DNA from 2 places in the Planococcus plakortidis genome. Region 2 is predicted to be linked to the other one. Evidence: a T-box and tRNA genes for the amino acid it is inferred to sense, from the RefSeq annotation. Region 2 holds a T-box; the other holds one or more tRNA genes.
The links. A T-box is a leader RNA that pairs with one kind of tRNA and senses whether it is charged. The one in region 2 lies ahead of tyrS (tyrosine--tRNA ligase), so its partner is inferred to be a tRNA-Tyr.

Region 1 (6,940 bases), 340 kb from region 2:
TGCGGATCCGGTCAATGCACAGATTGGTGGCGATGCGGTAAAGCCACGTCGAAAATTTACGCTTCTGGTCAAAAGTGTGTATGTTCACGTAGGCCCGCGTAAATGCTTCCTGTGCAATATCTTCCGCTTCATGCCGGTTGCCAAGCATGCGGTAGCAAATCTGGAACAGTTGATGTTGATACAGCTCCACGATTTCGGCAAATGCATCCTGGTCGCCCTTCATGACTCGTTTTATTCGTTTATTCACTAACGCATCCATGATCTCATTTCCCTCCGCCATGCGGCTGTCTTTTATATACGGCCCAGTTCTGAAAAAGTTTCATTTTTTTCTCTCTTCCTCTATCCTATCAAACCGTGTCCAGAAAAAACCAGCCAATTTCCAGTTCTTTGAATGAATTCATCAGTTTATTATTTCGCTGTTAAAAATCATGCAATGTACAACCTGACAGTCCTACACCCTTATCCCTAATCCCTTATACATCCCATGCAATAGAAAAAGCTGCCCGGAAATTCCGGACAGCTCTTTCATTCTTATACCAATTTTTCGCCAAGCAATGAACCGATCAATGCGACCGCCACATCTGCCGTGCGGTTCTTTTCATCAAGGATCGGGTTGACTTCGACAAATTCTGCCGAAGTGATGAGCCCTGCGTCGAACAGCATTTCCATCGCCAAATGGCTTTCCCGGTAGCTGATGCCGCCTGGGACTGGCGTTCCGACACCTGGCGTATACATCGGGTCGATGCCATCAAGGTCAAGCGACAAATGCACCCCATCCGTTTTGCGTTCTTCGCGCAAATAGCGGATCGATTCCTGCATGACATGATCCATTCCCAATTTATCGATTTCATGCATGCTGAACACTTTGATGCCGCGTTCTTTGATCAGTTCGCGTTCCCCTGGGTCGACAGAACGCGCGCCGATGATGACGATGTTCTCCGGCTTCACTTTCGGCGAATAGCCGCGGATGTTCGTCAATTTCTCATGGCCATGCCCAAAGCTCGCGGCAAGCGGCATGCCGTGGATATTGCCTGAAGGCGAAGTTTCGCTCGTGTTCATATCTGCATGCGCATCATACCAGATGACGCCCAAATTCTCGTAATGCTCTGAAATGCCGGCAAGCGTACCGATTGCGATGCTATGGTCGCCGCCCAGCACCAATGGGAAATTGCCGGATTTCGCAACTCCGGAAACCGTTTCGCCTAAAGCTTCAGTCGCTTCCGTAATGACGTCCATATTACGCAAATTGGTGTTTTCATCCACTTTGCCATCCGCTTTGCGGATTTGGATATCGCCTTCATCTTTTACTTCGTGCCCAAGGTTTTCAATACGGTCCACAACCCCCGCATAACGGATGGCACTTGGCCCCATATCGACACCGCGGCGCATTTGCCCATGGTCCATTGGTACACCTATAATAGAAACATTTAATTTATTCATTATTTTATACCCCCTCAGTAAGATACATTCATTGTACCTCCTGAGCTTCTCTTGGCTCAACCTTACATTATTCCGAATATTTATTCATTTTATCTTCCAATGTTTTTTTCACTTCCGGCCATTCGCGGTCGATGATGGAATAGACAATCGCATCCCTCGGTTCACCCGTCGAGCGGATCCGTTCATTGCGCAAATGCCCTTCTTTCACTGCCCCGATCCGTTCGATCGATTTTTGGGAACGGATATTTTCAGCATCGGTTTTGAACTGGACGCGGATCATATCCCGCTCTTCGAAGCAATAGCCTAGCAGCGCATGTTTGACGGCCGTATTGACATGCGTGCGCTGTGCTTTTTCGCTATAGAAAGTCGCCCCGATTTCACAGCTTTTGTTCGTATCGTCAATCGAATAAATGCGGGTCGTGCCGACGATTTCGCCGCTTTCCGGAAGTTCCACGGCAAATACCAGCACATTGGATTGGTTCATTCCCGCCGATAGCCACGACTCCAGATCTTCGAAACGTTCCACCTTTGTCAGCATGTATTCGAAGATATCGGGTGTATAAAGCGCCCATAACGCTTCAAAATCCTCACGTTTCAATAAACGAAGCCGAATATTGCGCTGTTCAATATACATATCCATCCCCTCCTTATCTGCAGTATACCAGCAAATCCGCTATTCTCTCTATATAGTGCCGCTTCGTTCCTTACTGGAAATACACCGATCGGACACGCCTTAGGAAATCTTCCTCAAGCTCGCCCCTGTTACGCGACAAAAAATATGTCGCAACGCTGGGCAACGGGAACATATCGAAGTGGACTTCCATCAAGCGCCCTTCGATCAACTCACGTCGCACCATCGACCTCGGCAAAAATGAAACCCCGAGCCCTTCCTGGATGAACCGTTTCGCAATATGGGCCTGCGTTACCGTCATTGTGCGCATGCCAGGAAGCTGTACGCGCAATTTCACCAGCAGTTCTTCCCAAAAAACGGGATGATGATGCGTAAAGATAAAATGCCGCTCCAATATGTCTTCCGCTGAAACGAGCGGCCCCCGCTCATCATCATAAGCATCCCTTTGCACAATGAGCAGCAAAGGATCTTCATAGACCACTTCATGGTGGATCACTCGGCTTACCGGCAGCAAAGCGGAAATGCCCGCAGATACTTCTCCGCTTTCCACCAAGTCCTCAATCGCTTTCGATTCTTCCACGCGAATCACCAGCTCAAGGTCCGGATGCGCTTTCGTAAACGAATTCAGGATATACGGCAGCACTGTCTCCGCCATCAACGGGGAGATTGCGATGGTTCATTGTCGCCGGTAGCCTTGGGCAAATGAGTGGAGCTCATCCACTGTCGAATCGAACTTCTTTACCAATGTGCCTGCCTGGTATTTAAAATGGTGCCCTTCCTCGGTCAACACCACACGGTTCTTGACGCGATCAAACAAGCGAATCCCTAAATACTCTTCCAATTGCCGAATATGCACCGTCACGCTTGGTTGTGACAACATTAAGCGCTCGGAGGTTTTACGGAAATTCAAGGTTTCCGCCGCATCGGCAAAAGTCCGCAGCCATTGCATTTCCATATTCATCTTCCTTCAATTAGTTTTTTTAATTATTTTAATTATAAATATTTAATTTTCATAATTAAAGAAGCAATTTATACTATGGAAAAAGGAGGAATTCACATGTTTCAAAAAGGCCTCAAAGGCATTGTCGCCGTTCAAACATCCATTTCATCAGTCGAAGGGGAGAAAGGCGAACTCCGTTACCGCGGGATATTAGTCAGTGAAGTAATCGAAGGCAAAAGTTTCGAACAAGCCGCTTACTTCCTATGGCATGGCCACTATGCTTCCAAGGAAGAACTCGCAAGTTTGACTGAACGATTAAACGCCTATCGGCAGTTGTCGGATTACCTCATGGCCATCGCCCGTACCCTGCCTAAAGAGACTTCATTAATGGATGGGATTCGCACACTCATCTCGGCATACCAGCATGCCGAATTCAAAGAATTGGCGATTCAACAACAAGCCATTGCACTGACTGCTGCCCTTCCGGTAATGACTGCTCTTCTATACAGGCTGAACACCGGACAGGAATTCGTCGCGCCAAGAAGCGACCTTGGCCATACCGCAAACTATCTATGGATGATCAATGGGCAAGTACCGACACATGCACAAACTGAAGCTCTGGAAACCTACTTGAACTTAACGATGGAACATGGCATGAATGCATCCACTTTCGCCAGCCGCGTCACCATTTCCACCGAATCCGATTTAAGCGCTGCCATTGTTTCCGCTCTTGGCACCATGAAAGGCCCCTTGCATGGTGGCGCCCCATCCGGTGTGCTTGAATTGCTTGATGAAATACAATCTCCTGAAAAGATAAAACCTGTGGTGGAGCGAAAACTCGCGCGAGGCGAAAAAATCATGGGGTTTGGCCACCGCGTATACCGGACAGAAGATCCACGCTCTATTTTGCTCCGTGAGAAGTGTCGGCAGTTGCAACAAGATGGTCCCTGGCTGAATCTTGCAGTCATAGCGGAAAATGAAATCACCCAGTTATTGAATGAACGAAAACCGGGCCGGGCCCTTCACACAAATGTAGAATTCTATGCAGCCGCTATCATGCGCTCTATCCAAATGCCGCCCGAACTATTCACGCCCACCTTCAGCATCGCACGTATCGTTGGCTGGACTGCCCATGCCATTGAGCAACAGCAAGATAACGTAATTTTCCGGCCGCAATCCGAATATATCGGAAACTAAAAAAACCCCGTATCCAATTGAATGGATACGGGGTTTTTACACATGGATTGCACATGGAACAATGGAGCCTAGGGGGCTCGAACCCCTGACCTCGACGCTGCCAGCGTCGCGCTCTCCCAGCTGAGCTAAGGCCCCGCGCGAAAAATGCGCAAAGATAAATGAGCCATGAAGGATTCGAACCTTCGACCCTCTGATTAAAAGTCAGATGCTCTACCAACTGAGCTAATGGCTCAAAATAAAAAAATGGCTGGGGTACCTGGATTCGAACCAGGGCATGACGGGATCAAAACCCGTTGCCTTACCGCTTGGCTATACCCCAAAACAAGATAAAAAACTGGTGGTGGGGGGCAGATTCGAACTGCCGAACCCGAAGGAGCGGATTTACAGTCCGCCGCGTTTAGCCACTTCGCTACCCCACCTTTATTCGATTAACATCCGAAATGGACACATGGTGGAGGATGACGGGATCGAACCGCCGACCCTCTGCTTGTAAGGCAGATGCTCTCCCAGCTGAGCTAATCCTCCATGAATGGTGACCCCTACGGGATTCGAACCCGTGTTACCGCCGTGAAAGGGCGGTGTCTTAACCGCTTGACCAAGGGGCCGTACAAAAAATTATAAAGAAAATAGTTTCCGATGTAAAGAAACTTTAAAGAATCAAAAGCTTCCAACCGGGCTCGAACCGGTGACCTCTTCCTTACCATGGAAGCACTCTACCTACTGAGCTATGGAAGCAAGGTAAAAGGAAATCTCGGTACAAAGTAAAAAAAAGAAAATTGCCCAGCGACGTCCTACTCTCACAGGGGGAGACCCCCAACTACCATCGGCGCAAAAGAGCTTAACTTCCGTGTTCGGGATGGGAACGGGTGTGGCCTCTTTGCCATCATCACTGGACTTTTTTGAGCTTGTTCGCTCAAAACTGGATAAATCGACATTGGGGGAAACGTGCGTTTCAGTTGGTTGGTTAAGTCCTCGATCGATTAGTATTCGTCAGCTGCACGTGTCGCCACGCTTCCACCCCGAACCTATCTACCTCATCGTCTTTGAGGGATCTTACTTGCTTGCGCAATGGGAAATCTCATCTTGAGGGGGGCTTCGTGCTTAGATGCTTTCAGCACTTATCCCGGCCACACATAGCTACCCAGCGATGCTCTTGGCAGAACAACTGGTACACCAGCGGTGTGTCCATCCCGGTCCTCTCGTACTAAGGACAGCTCCTCTCAAATTTCCTGCGCCCGCGACGGATAGGGACCGAACTGTCTCACGACGTTCTGAACCCAGCTCGCGTACCGCTTTAATGGGCGAACAGCCCAACCCTTGGGACCGACTACAGCCCCAGGATGCGATGAGCCGACATCGAGGTGCCAAACCTCCCCGTCGATGTGGACTCTTGGGGGAGATAAGCCTGTTATCCCCGGGGTAGCTTTTATCCGTTGAGCGATGGCCCTTCCATGCGGAACCACCGGATCACTAAGTCCGTCTTTCGACCCTGCTCGACCTGTCCGTCTCGCAGTCAAGCTCCCTTGTGCCTTTACACTCTGCGAATGATTTCCAACCATTCTGAGGGAACCTTTGAGCGCCTCCGTTACTCTTTAGGAGGCGACCGCCCCAGTCAAACTGCCCGCCTGACACTGTCTCCCAAGCCGCTTAGGCTTGTGGGTTAGAAGTTCAATACAACCAGGGTAGTATCCCACCGACGCCTCCCCCGAAGCTGGCGCTCCGGGTTCTCTGGCTCCTACCTATCCTGTACAAGTTGCACCAAAATTCAATATCAGGCTACAGTAAAGCTCCACGGGGTCTTTCCGTCCTGTCGCGGGTAACCTGCATCTTCACAGGTACTATAATTTCACCGAGTCTCTCGTTGAGACAGTGCCCAGATCGTTACGCCTTTCGTGCGGGTCGGAACTTACCCGACAAGGAATTTCGCTACCTTAGGACCGTTATAGTTACGGCCGCCGTTTACTGGGGCTTCGGTTCGCACCTTCGCTTGCGCTAAGCACTCCCCTTAACCTTCCAGCACCGGGCAGGCGTCAGCCCCTATACGTCACCTTACGGTTTTGCAGAGACCTGTGTTTTTGCTAAACAGTCGCCTGGGCCTATTCACTGCGGCTCTCTCGGGCTATTCACCCTACCAGAGCACCCCTTCTCCCGAAGTTACGGGGTCATTTTGCCGAGTTCCTTAACGAGAGTTCACTCGCTCACCTTAGAATTCTCTTCTCGCCTACCTGTGTCGGTTTGCGGTACGGGCACCTCCCGCCTCGCTAGAGGCTTTTCTTGGCAGTGTGAAATCAGGGACTCTGAGGTCAAACCTCTTGCCATCACTGCTTGATGTATACAGAAACGGGATTTGCCTCGTTTCTCATCTCACAACTTGGACGTGCACAACCAACGGCACGCTCACCCTATCCTTCTGCGTCCCCCCATTACTCAAACGGCGGGGAGGTGGTACAGGAATATCAACCTGTTGTCCATCGTCTACGCCTATCGGCCTCGACTTAGGTCCCGACTAACCCTGAGCGGACGAGCCTTCCTCAGGAAACCTTAGGCATTCGGTGGACGGGATTCTCACCCGTCTTTCGTTACTCATACCGGCATTCTCACTTCTAAGCGCTCCACCAGTCCTTCCGGTCTGACTTCACCGCCCTTAGAACGCTCTCCTACCACGGACATCTCAGATGTCCATCCACAGCTTCGGTAATCCGTTTAGCCCCGGTACATTTTCGGCGCAGTGT
Region 2 (6,940 bases):
CCGCCGGTATGGCTCATTCCCATCTCAAAGCCGGTGACGATCACTTCCTGCCCTTCCTGGAATCGGCTATCCCCTGTATGTACAATCGTGCCGCTGAAGTCGATCCCTGGAATCATCGGGTAATCGCGGATAACGCCGCCTTTCTTCTGCACCGCGAGCATGTCTTTGTAGTTGATCGACGAATAGGCCACTTTCACCAAGACGTCTCCATGCGACAATTGCTGCTCATCGATTTGTTCAACCCCATAGACGATTTCGCCCTGTTGCTCTTTGATGACAATCGCTTTAAATGGATTCATGAAAATCCCTCCTTACCTGTCTCTTCCCGAATCCCTGCATAAGCAAAACTACTAGCGCCGAAGGATTTCAAAATACTGGCCCCTTCAAAAATAAGCCGTCGCAGCTTTATGACATGCTGCAACGGCCCACTTACCTCAAAACCCTTCCGTATCGATAAAGTTCTCTACTTCTGACCACTCCTGGATCCTCGGGAAGTTCAAATGGCGATTATAGGATTGGTCCTTGACGATCACTGTCGTTTTTCCTTTGTCTGCCAGGGTGTTCAATACTTCTGGCTTGTCATCGAAATAATAATCCAATTCGATTTTCTCGATAAAGCGGATTTTTTCGTGGTCTTTCATTCCGTAGAAAAACCGCTCTTCTTCGATCGGGAAACCTTGTGTTTTCATCCATTCCAAGGTGCGTTCCCCATGCGCTTTCGGCCGCGATGTAATATAGAAAATCTCATGGCCGCTTTTCTCCAGTTTCTGCACCGTCTCCACCGCGTCCGGAAACGGCGGGCATGAGTTGAAATAAATGTCTTCCAGTGAGGAATTCCACATTTCCGCTCCCTGTTCATCCGTCAGCTCAAATGCTTCGTGGATTTCCACTCTTTCCAAACGATGAAAAACAGCGAGCGGCACTTCTTTGTTCAATTTCTCATTATAGAGATGAAAAGCGTATTCCCTTAAATTGATCAATGTATCATCGATATCGAACCCAATTTTCATGCGATAACTCCTTTACGATTCGTAGATCGGGTAGCCGGTCATCTTGAAATCCTTGCCGATCTTCGTGATTTCGGCATCCGCCAATTCAATCGCTTCGTTCATTTTATCGAATCCTGCGCCCCCCAAAAAGCTTGGCGCTCCTTTGCCGCCGATTAATTTCGGGGCGATGTATAAAATCACTTTATCGATCAGCTGCGCTTCCAGGAACGAGGCGTTGATCGTGCCCCCGCCTTCAATCAACACGGATGTGATCCCGTTTTCCCCCAACACAGCCAATGCTTCCTTCAAGTCCACGCTTTTCACGCCGCCCGTCCGGACGACTTTGATGCCGGCCGACAACAATTGCTGCTCTTTGGCTTCATCCGGCTGTTGGCTCGTGAAGATCCACGTGTCCGCTTTTTTGTCTTGTGCCACTTTCGACGCCAGCGGGATCTTCAAACCGGAATCGATGACGATGCGGACCGGGTTGCGCCCATTCGGGATTCGGGCGGTCAGTTCGGGGTCGTCCTGGATGACGGTATTGACGCCTACCAGGATCGCCATATTTTCATGCCGGAGCTGGTGTGCATCCCGGCGCGATTCAGCTGATGTGATCCATTTGCTGTCATAGGAATGCGTCGCGATCTTGCCGTCCAAGGTAATGCCCGCTTTCAATGTCACAAAAGGGCGTTTTTCGGTGATGAAGGTATTGAATACTTCGTTCAATTGCCAGGCCTTTTCCGATTCGACCCCGGACACGACTTCGATTCCCGCAGCTTCCAGTATCTTCACGCCATTTCCAGAAACGAGGGGATTCGGGTCCAGCGTGCCGATGACGACTTTTTTCAGCCCCGCTTTCACGATGGCTTCCGCGCAAGGACCTGTTTTTCCGTGATGCGAGCAAGGCTCGAGCGTCACATAGATGGTTGCGCCTTGTGCTTTTTTCCCCGCCATTTGGAGGGCATGGATCTCAGCATGCGCTTCCCCTGCCTTCATGTGCGCCCCGATGCCTACAATCTGGTTGTCGTTGACGATGACCGCGCCCACTAATGGATTCGGGTCGGTTTGCCCTTTCATCGCCTGTGCATTTTGAATCGCCAAGTTCATGTAAAATTCATCGTTAAACATTCGGGCAAGCCACCTCTTCCTCTAGATGGCCGGAGCGCCTCACTTTTGTCTGGAGATAGCTTTCGTTGAACTCGGAATGATCTCCCCATAAAGCCTGTCTGCCCGATAACTGCAAACCCGCATTTTGCATGGCTTCCAGTTTTTTCGGGTTGTTGGTCAGAAGTGTCACCGGCTTGGAACGCAATGCACGCAATACCGCAATCGCATCATCGTAGTTTCTCGTATCGTCTTCAAACCCGAGCGTTTCATTCGCATCGACGGTATCGTAGCCATTTTCCTGAAGCAGGTAAGCCATCGCCTTGCTGAACAGCCCAATGCCTCTTCCTTCATGGTTCGCGAGATAGAACAACGCGCCTGTCCCGTGTTCGACGATCATTTTCATCGACTCTTTCAATTGATAGCCACAATCGCAGCGCTTGCTGCCGAAAATATCGCCTGTATGGCAAATAGAATGCATCCGGATCAAGGCCTCTTCATCATTAGCGAAATCACCATACGCCAATACACTCGATTGTTGCAGTTCCGCCAAATTAGAGGAAGATAATTTTTCGATCACTTTTTGGTAATCCGTGGCCACTTCGTCGCAGCCCAGCCAACAGTACCATTGGAAGGTCACCGTTTCCCCGTATAAATTGACCGGAAGCTGAATCGGGCCGACCAGATAGATCGCCCCTTGTTCTTTTTGGATCAATTGAATTTTGCCTTCTAGAGCCGACAGCATCTTGGAATCGAATTTTACTTGCGCCATTCACACGCACCTCTTTTTAGGAAATTTTTAAAAACCGTTTTTCACTTGCTAATGTAAATAATGCCATCATTCAGCGGGTTTCTCCAAGAAGAAAGCATCAGCCACTGGAAATAATGCGATATCCATCGCTCGCGGTTTGTTTCTTATGGAGATTTAATATTCTTATGAGAAAACACTTAACCAAAAATAAATAGTTTCCTGAAAGGAATAATTGTTATCTATAAAATAACTTCAGTAAACTAGAATGTCAATGATTTATTTGTTAATATATAAATAAGTTTCTTAAAAGAAAACAAATGGGGGTCATCCACTTGGAAATCGGGGCAAAGATTCGTGCCATTCGGAACCGCAAGAAAATCACCATCGCTCAAATGTGCGAAGGCACCGGCCTGTCAAAAGGGTTCATCAGCAACATCGAGAACAATAATACATCTCCTTCCATTACGACACTCAATACGATCGCCGCTTTCTTGAAGGTCCCCCTTTCGTATTTGCTGTTGGAAAAGCAGCAGCATATGCGCGTCGTCCGCAAAGGGGAGAGGAGAAATTCTTCATACAATCACTTGAAAATCGAACATTTGGCTTCAAAGGGTGGTTTGCGGACGATGATCATCGAGATTCCCCCAGGCGCCTCGATCGGCGAGCCGCATGCCCATGAAGGTGAAGAATCCCACCTCGTGCTGCAGGGGAAAATTTTCGCCGAACAAGGGGAAGATTCATTCGTCGTCGAAGAAGGCGACTCGTTCAGCTGGAATGCCAGTGTCCCGCATTTCGTGAAAAACATTGGGGAAGATAAGGCCATCATCTATATCTCGATTTATTCCGATACGGAATTGATGGATATCCTGTAATCTCTTTGGCCATCCATCCGGCCATTTCGCGATTGACTTCTTTTTTATTCCCGTTATAATGAAACACAATATCTGCATAACGAAGATTTGCCAAGGCAGGTCGAATATAAGAAGAAAAGCGATGATAAGAACGAGTACCCGTGACTGAAGCATACAGAAAGCAGCCGGTTGATGAGAGGCGCATGCGGTGTCCGGGGAAATACCTCTTTGAGCTGTGTACCGAACCTTCAGTAGGCTACACCGGAGTTGCATCCGTCATCCATGCAGGAGTATCGCTTCGGCCGTACTTTCCAAGGGAAGCTGTGCGAGCAGCTTCCGAACTAAGGTGGTAACACGCATATCCGCGTCCTTTAGGGTTTTTCCCTAAGGGCGCTTTTTTGTATTCTGATCGTTTTTGCGATATGGACGATTTCAAAGACAAGGAGATGTTAGCATGCGACTCACCCCAGCCGAACAATTGAAAATCATTGAAAGAGGAGCCGCCGAAATCATCGAGGAAGGCGAATTGCTCCAAAAGCTTGAACACTCATACAATGAACAGCGCCCCCTGACGATCAAGCTCGGGCTCGACCCGTCCGCCCCTGATATTCATCTTGGCCACGCGGTAGTGCTGCGCAAAATCAAGCAATTGCAGGACCTCGGCCACCAGGCGGTCATTTTGATCGGCGACTTCACCGGGCGCATCGGCGATCCTTCCGGCAAGGCGAAAGGGCGGACCGCACTCAGTGACGAGGAGGTCCGGAAAAACGCGGAAACATACTGTGAACAGATTTTCAAAGTGCTCGACGAAACGAAAACGACGGTACGTTTCAATAGCGGATGGCTGTCGAAATTGAATTTCGAGGAAGTCTTGAAACTCGCTGCCAGCACGTCGGTCGCACGCATGCTTGAACGCGACGATTTCCAGAACCGCTACCAAAACCAGTCGCCGATCGGCCTTCATGAGTTTTTCTACCCGCTCATGCAAGCCTACGATTCCGTTGAACTGAAAGCGGACATCGAAATCGGCGGCACCGACCAGACTTTCAATATTTTGATGGGCCGCACGCTGCAAAAGCATATGGGACAGGAAAAGCAAGTCGCCATTTTCATGCCGCTGATCGAAGGGCTCGACGGCGTGGAGAAGATGAGCAAAAGCCTCGGCAATTACATCGGCGTCAGCGAAGCGCCTGAAGTCATGTTCAAAAAAGTGATGGAAATCCCCGATCCCCTGGTCTTCAAATACTTCGAACTCGCGACAGACGAAGACCCCTTGTCCGTCGAATCCATCCTCGACCGCTTGGAAGCAGGAGAGAATCCGCGCAATATTAAATTGGAGCTGGCGGAAATCATCACGAGGCTCTACCACGGCGAAGAAGCGATGAAACAAGCACGCCTCTATTTCGAGACCGCTTTCCAAAAGCGCGAAATCCCGGAAAACATCCCTTCGCTATTGGTGGAAATCGGCAAGGAACGCATCGGGGAGATCATCCCGCAGTTCGTCGCGTCCGGTTTCGTGCGCAGTAAAAGCGAATTCGTCCGGCTTATCGGCCAAAATGGGGTATCATTCAATGGCGAGAAGTTGACGCAAGAAGAACTCGATACGGTCGTCTACAACGGTGACGTCCTGCAGATCGGCAAAAAGCGCTTCGTGCGCTTTGAAAAATAACCATATAAAGAGGCGAAGAAACGGATACCGTTCTGCGCCTTTGGTGATTCAATCTATTTTTTGTATTGCATGTAAACGACTTGAGTCGCGAGGAAGTCTTCCATGCCGTGCTTGCCATCCGCCCCGCCGAGGCCGGATTGGCGCATGCCGGCGTGATAGCCTTGCACCGCCTCGAAGTTTTCGCGGTTGACGTAAGTTTCGCCGAACTTCATCTCATTGACGACGCGCATCGCTTCGTTCAAATCGTCGGTATAGACAGAAGACGATAAGCCGTAGACGGTATCATTGGCCATGTCGATCGCTTCCTCCAAGGTGCTGTAAGTGGTCATCGGCAGCACCGGCCCGAAAATCTCTTCTCGCATGATGTCGGAATCATGCGAGACATTCGTCAAGATGGTCGGTTTATAGAAGAAGCCGGCGTCAAAGCTAGGCCGCTCACCGCCAGTCGCAAGATTCGCCCCTTGTGCGACAGCCTCTTTCACCATGCCCTCGACCGTTTCCAAACGGTCCTGGCTGATCAATGGCCCCATGTCCGCGTCTTTATCTTCTCTTGGGTTGCCAAGCTTGGTCGCTTCAAACGCTTCGACGAGTTTTTGGGTGAATTCCTCTGCCACGCTTTCGTGGACATAAAGGCGCTCGGCATTCGTACACGCCTGTCCGCCGTTTGCGAGCCTCGACATGGTGATGGCTTTTGCGGCCAGGTCCAGATCGGCGTTCTGTGTGACGATGGCCGGCGCTTTGCCGCCCAGTTCCAGATTGACCTTGGTGATGTTTTTCGCTGCCGCCTCCATCACTTTCGTTCCAGCCGGCAAGCTCCCGGTCATGGTGACCATCTGGACTTTTTTGTGCGAAGCCAGCGCATTGCCGATTTCAGAGCCAGTTCCGGTTACGACATTATAGACGCCTGCCGGGATTTCCTCCATCGCGTCGACGATTTTCGTGAATTCCATGGCGGTATTCGGTGTCTGTTGGCTCGGTTTGATGACAATCGTGCAGCCTGTGACAAGCGCTGTCGCGACTTTTCTCGCCAAGATGAATACCGGGAAGTTCCACGGAATGATACCCGCCACGACGCCGATCGGCTTTTTATAGACAAGGATGTTTTCATTCGGCCGGTCGCTAGGCACGATCTCCCCTTCGATCCGTCTTGCCCATTCGGACATATAATGGAAGTAATCAATCGCGAGGTCGACTTCGCCGCTCGCGAGTTCATAGTCTTTCCCTTGTTCTTCCTGCAATAGGTCGATGAACTTATCGCGGTTCTCGGCGATCTTATCCCCCAGTTTGCGGACGATTTTCCCGCGTTCGATATTCGGCGTCAATTCCCATGCCTGCTGTGCCTGATGCGCCGCTTCAACTGCCTTATCCACGTCTTGTTCCGTGCCTTTTGGAATTTTGGAAATCACTTGTTCCGTTGCCGGATTGATAATGTCGATCCATTCATCTCCAGTGGAAATGATGTATTCACCGTTCACGTACATTTGATGAGTTTGCAAAAGATCTCCTCCTAATTTTCAAATTAGTAGGTTTTTCCCTTCCCAGTTACCGGTAAACTTGGCCTTCTGCACTAACATGC

Region 1: it encodes a tRNA-Tyr, which carries the amino acid that the T-box ahead of tyrS (tyrosine--tRNA ligase) is inferred to sense. The anticodon was not compared.

Annotation. Positions count from the first base shown of each region.
Region 1 covers NZ_CP016539.2:163,503-170,442, reverse strand. Annotated here, with positions in the region: gene sigW (RNA polymerase sigma factor SigW) at 1-259, opposite strand, end outside; gene rocF (arginase) at 532-1,440, opposite strand; gene BBI15_RS00900 (GNAT family N-acetyltransferase) at 1,508-2,074, opposite strand; gene BBI15_RS00895 (substrate-binding domain-containing protein) at 2,145-2,738, opposite strand; gene BBI15_RS16595 (LysR family transcriptional regulator) at 2,748-3,026, opposite strand; gene BBI15_RS00890 (citrate synthase/methylcitrate synthase) at 3,129-4,208, shown strand; tRNA gene BBI15_RS00885 (tRNA-Ala) at 4,271-4,343, opposite strand; tRNA gene BBI15_RS00880 (tRNA-Lys) at 4,368-4,440, opposite strand; tRNA gene BBI15_RS00875 (tRNA-Gln) at 4,453-4,527, opposite strand; tRNA gene BBI15_RS00870 (tRNA-Tyr) at 4,544-4,627, opposite strand; tRNA gene BBI15_RS00865 (tRNA-Val) at 4,658-4,733, opposite strand; tRNA gene BBI15_RS00860 (tRNA-Glu) at 4,739-4,813, opposite strand; tRNA gene BBI15_RS00855 (tRNA-Thr) at 4,871-4,943, opposite strand; rRNA gene rrf (5S ribosomal RNA) at 4,987-5,102, opposite strand; rRNA gene BBI15_RS00845 (23S ribosomal RNA) at 5,169-6,940, opposite strand, start outside.
Region 2 covers NZ_CP016539.2:3,086,288-3,093,227, forward strand. Annotated here, with positions in the region: gene BBI15_RS15335 (YhdH/YhfP family quinone oxidoreductase) at 1-299, opposite strand, end outside; gene BBI15_RS15340 (5' nucleotidase, NT5C type) at 435-1,010, opposite strand; gene ribD (bifunctional diaminohydroxyphosphoribosylaminopyrimidine deaminase/5-amino-6-(5-phosphoribosylamino)uracil reductase RibD) at 1,023-2,117, opposite strand; gene BBI15_RS15350 (GTP cyclohydrolase II) at 2,110-2,865, opposite strand; gene BBI15_RS15355 (helix-turn-helix domain-containing protein) at 3,177-3,716, shown strand; T-box leader at 3,829-4,070, shown strand; gene tyrS (tyrosine--tRNA ligase) at 4,150-5,364, shown strand; gene aldA (aldehyde dehydrogenase) at 5,418-6,860, opposite strand.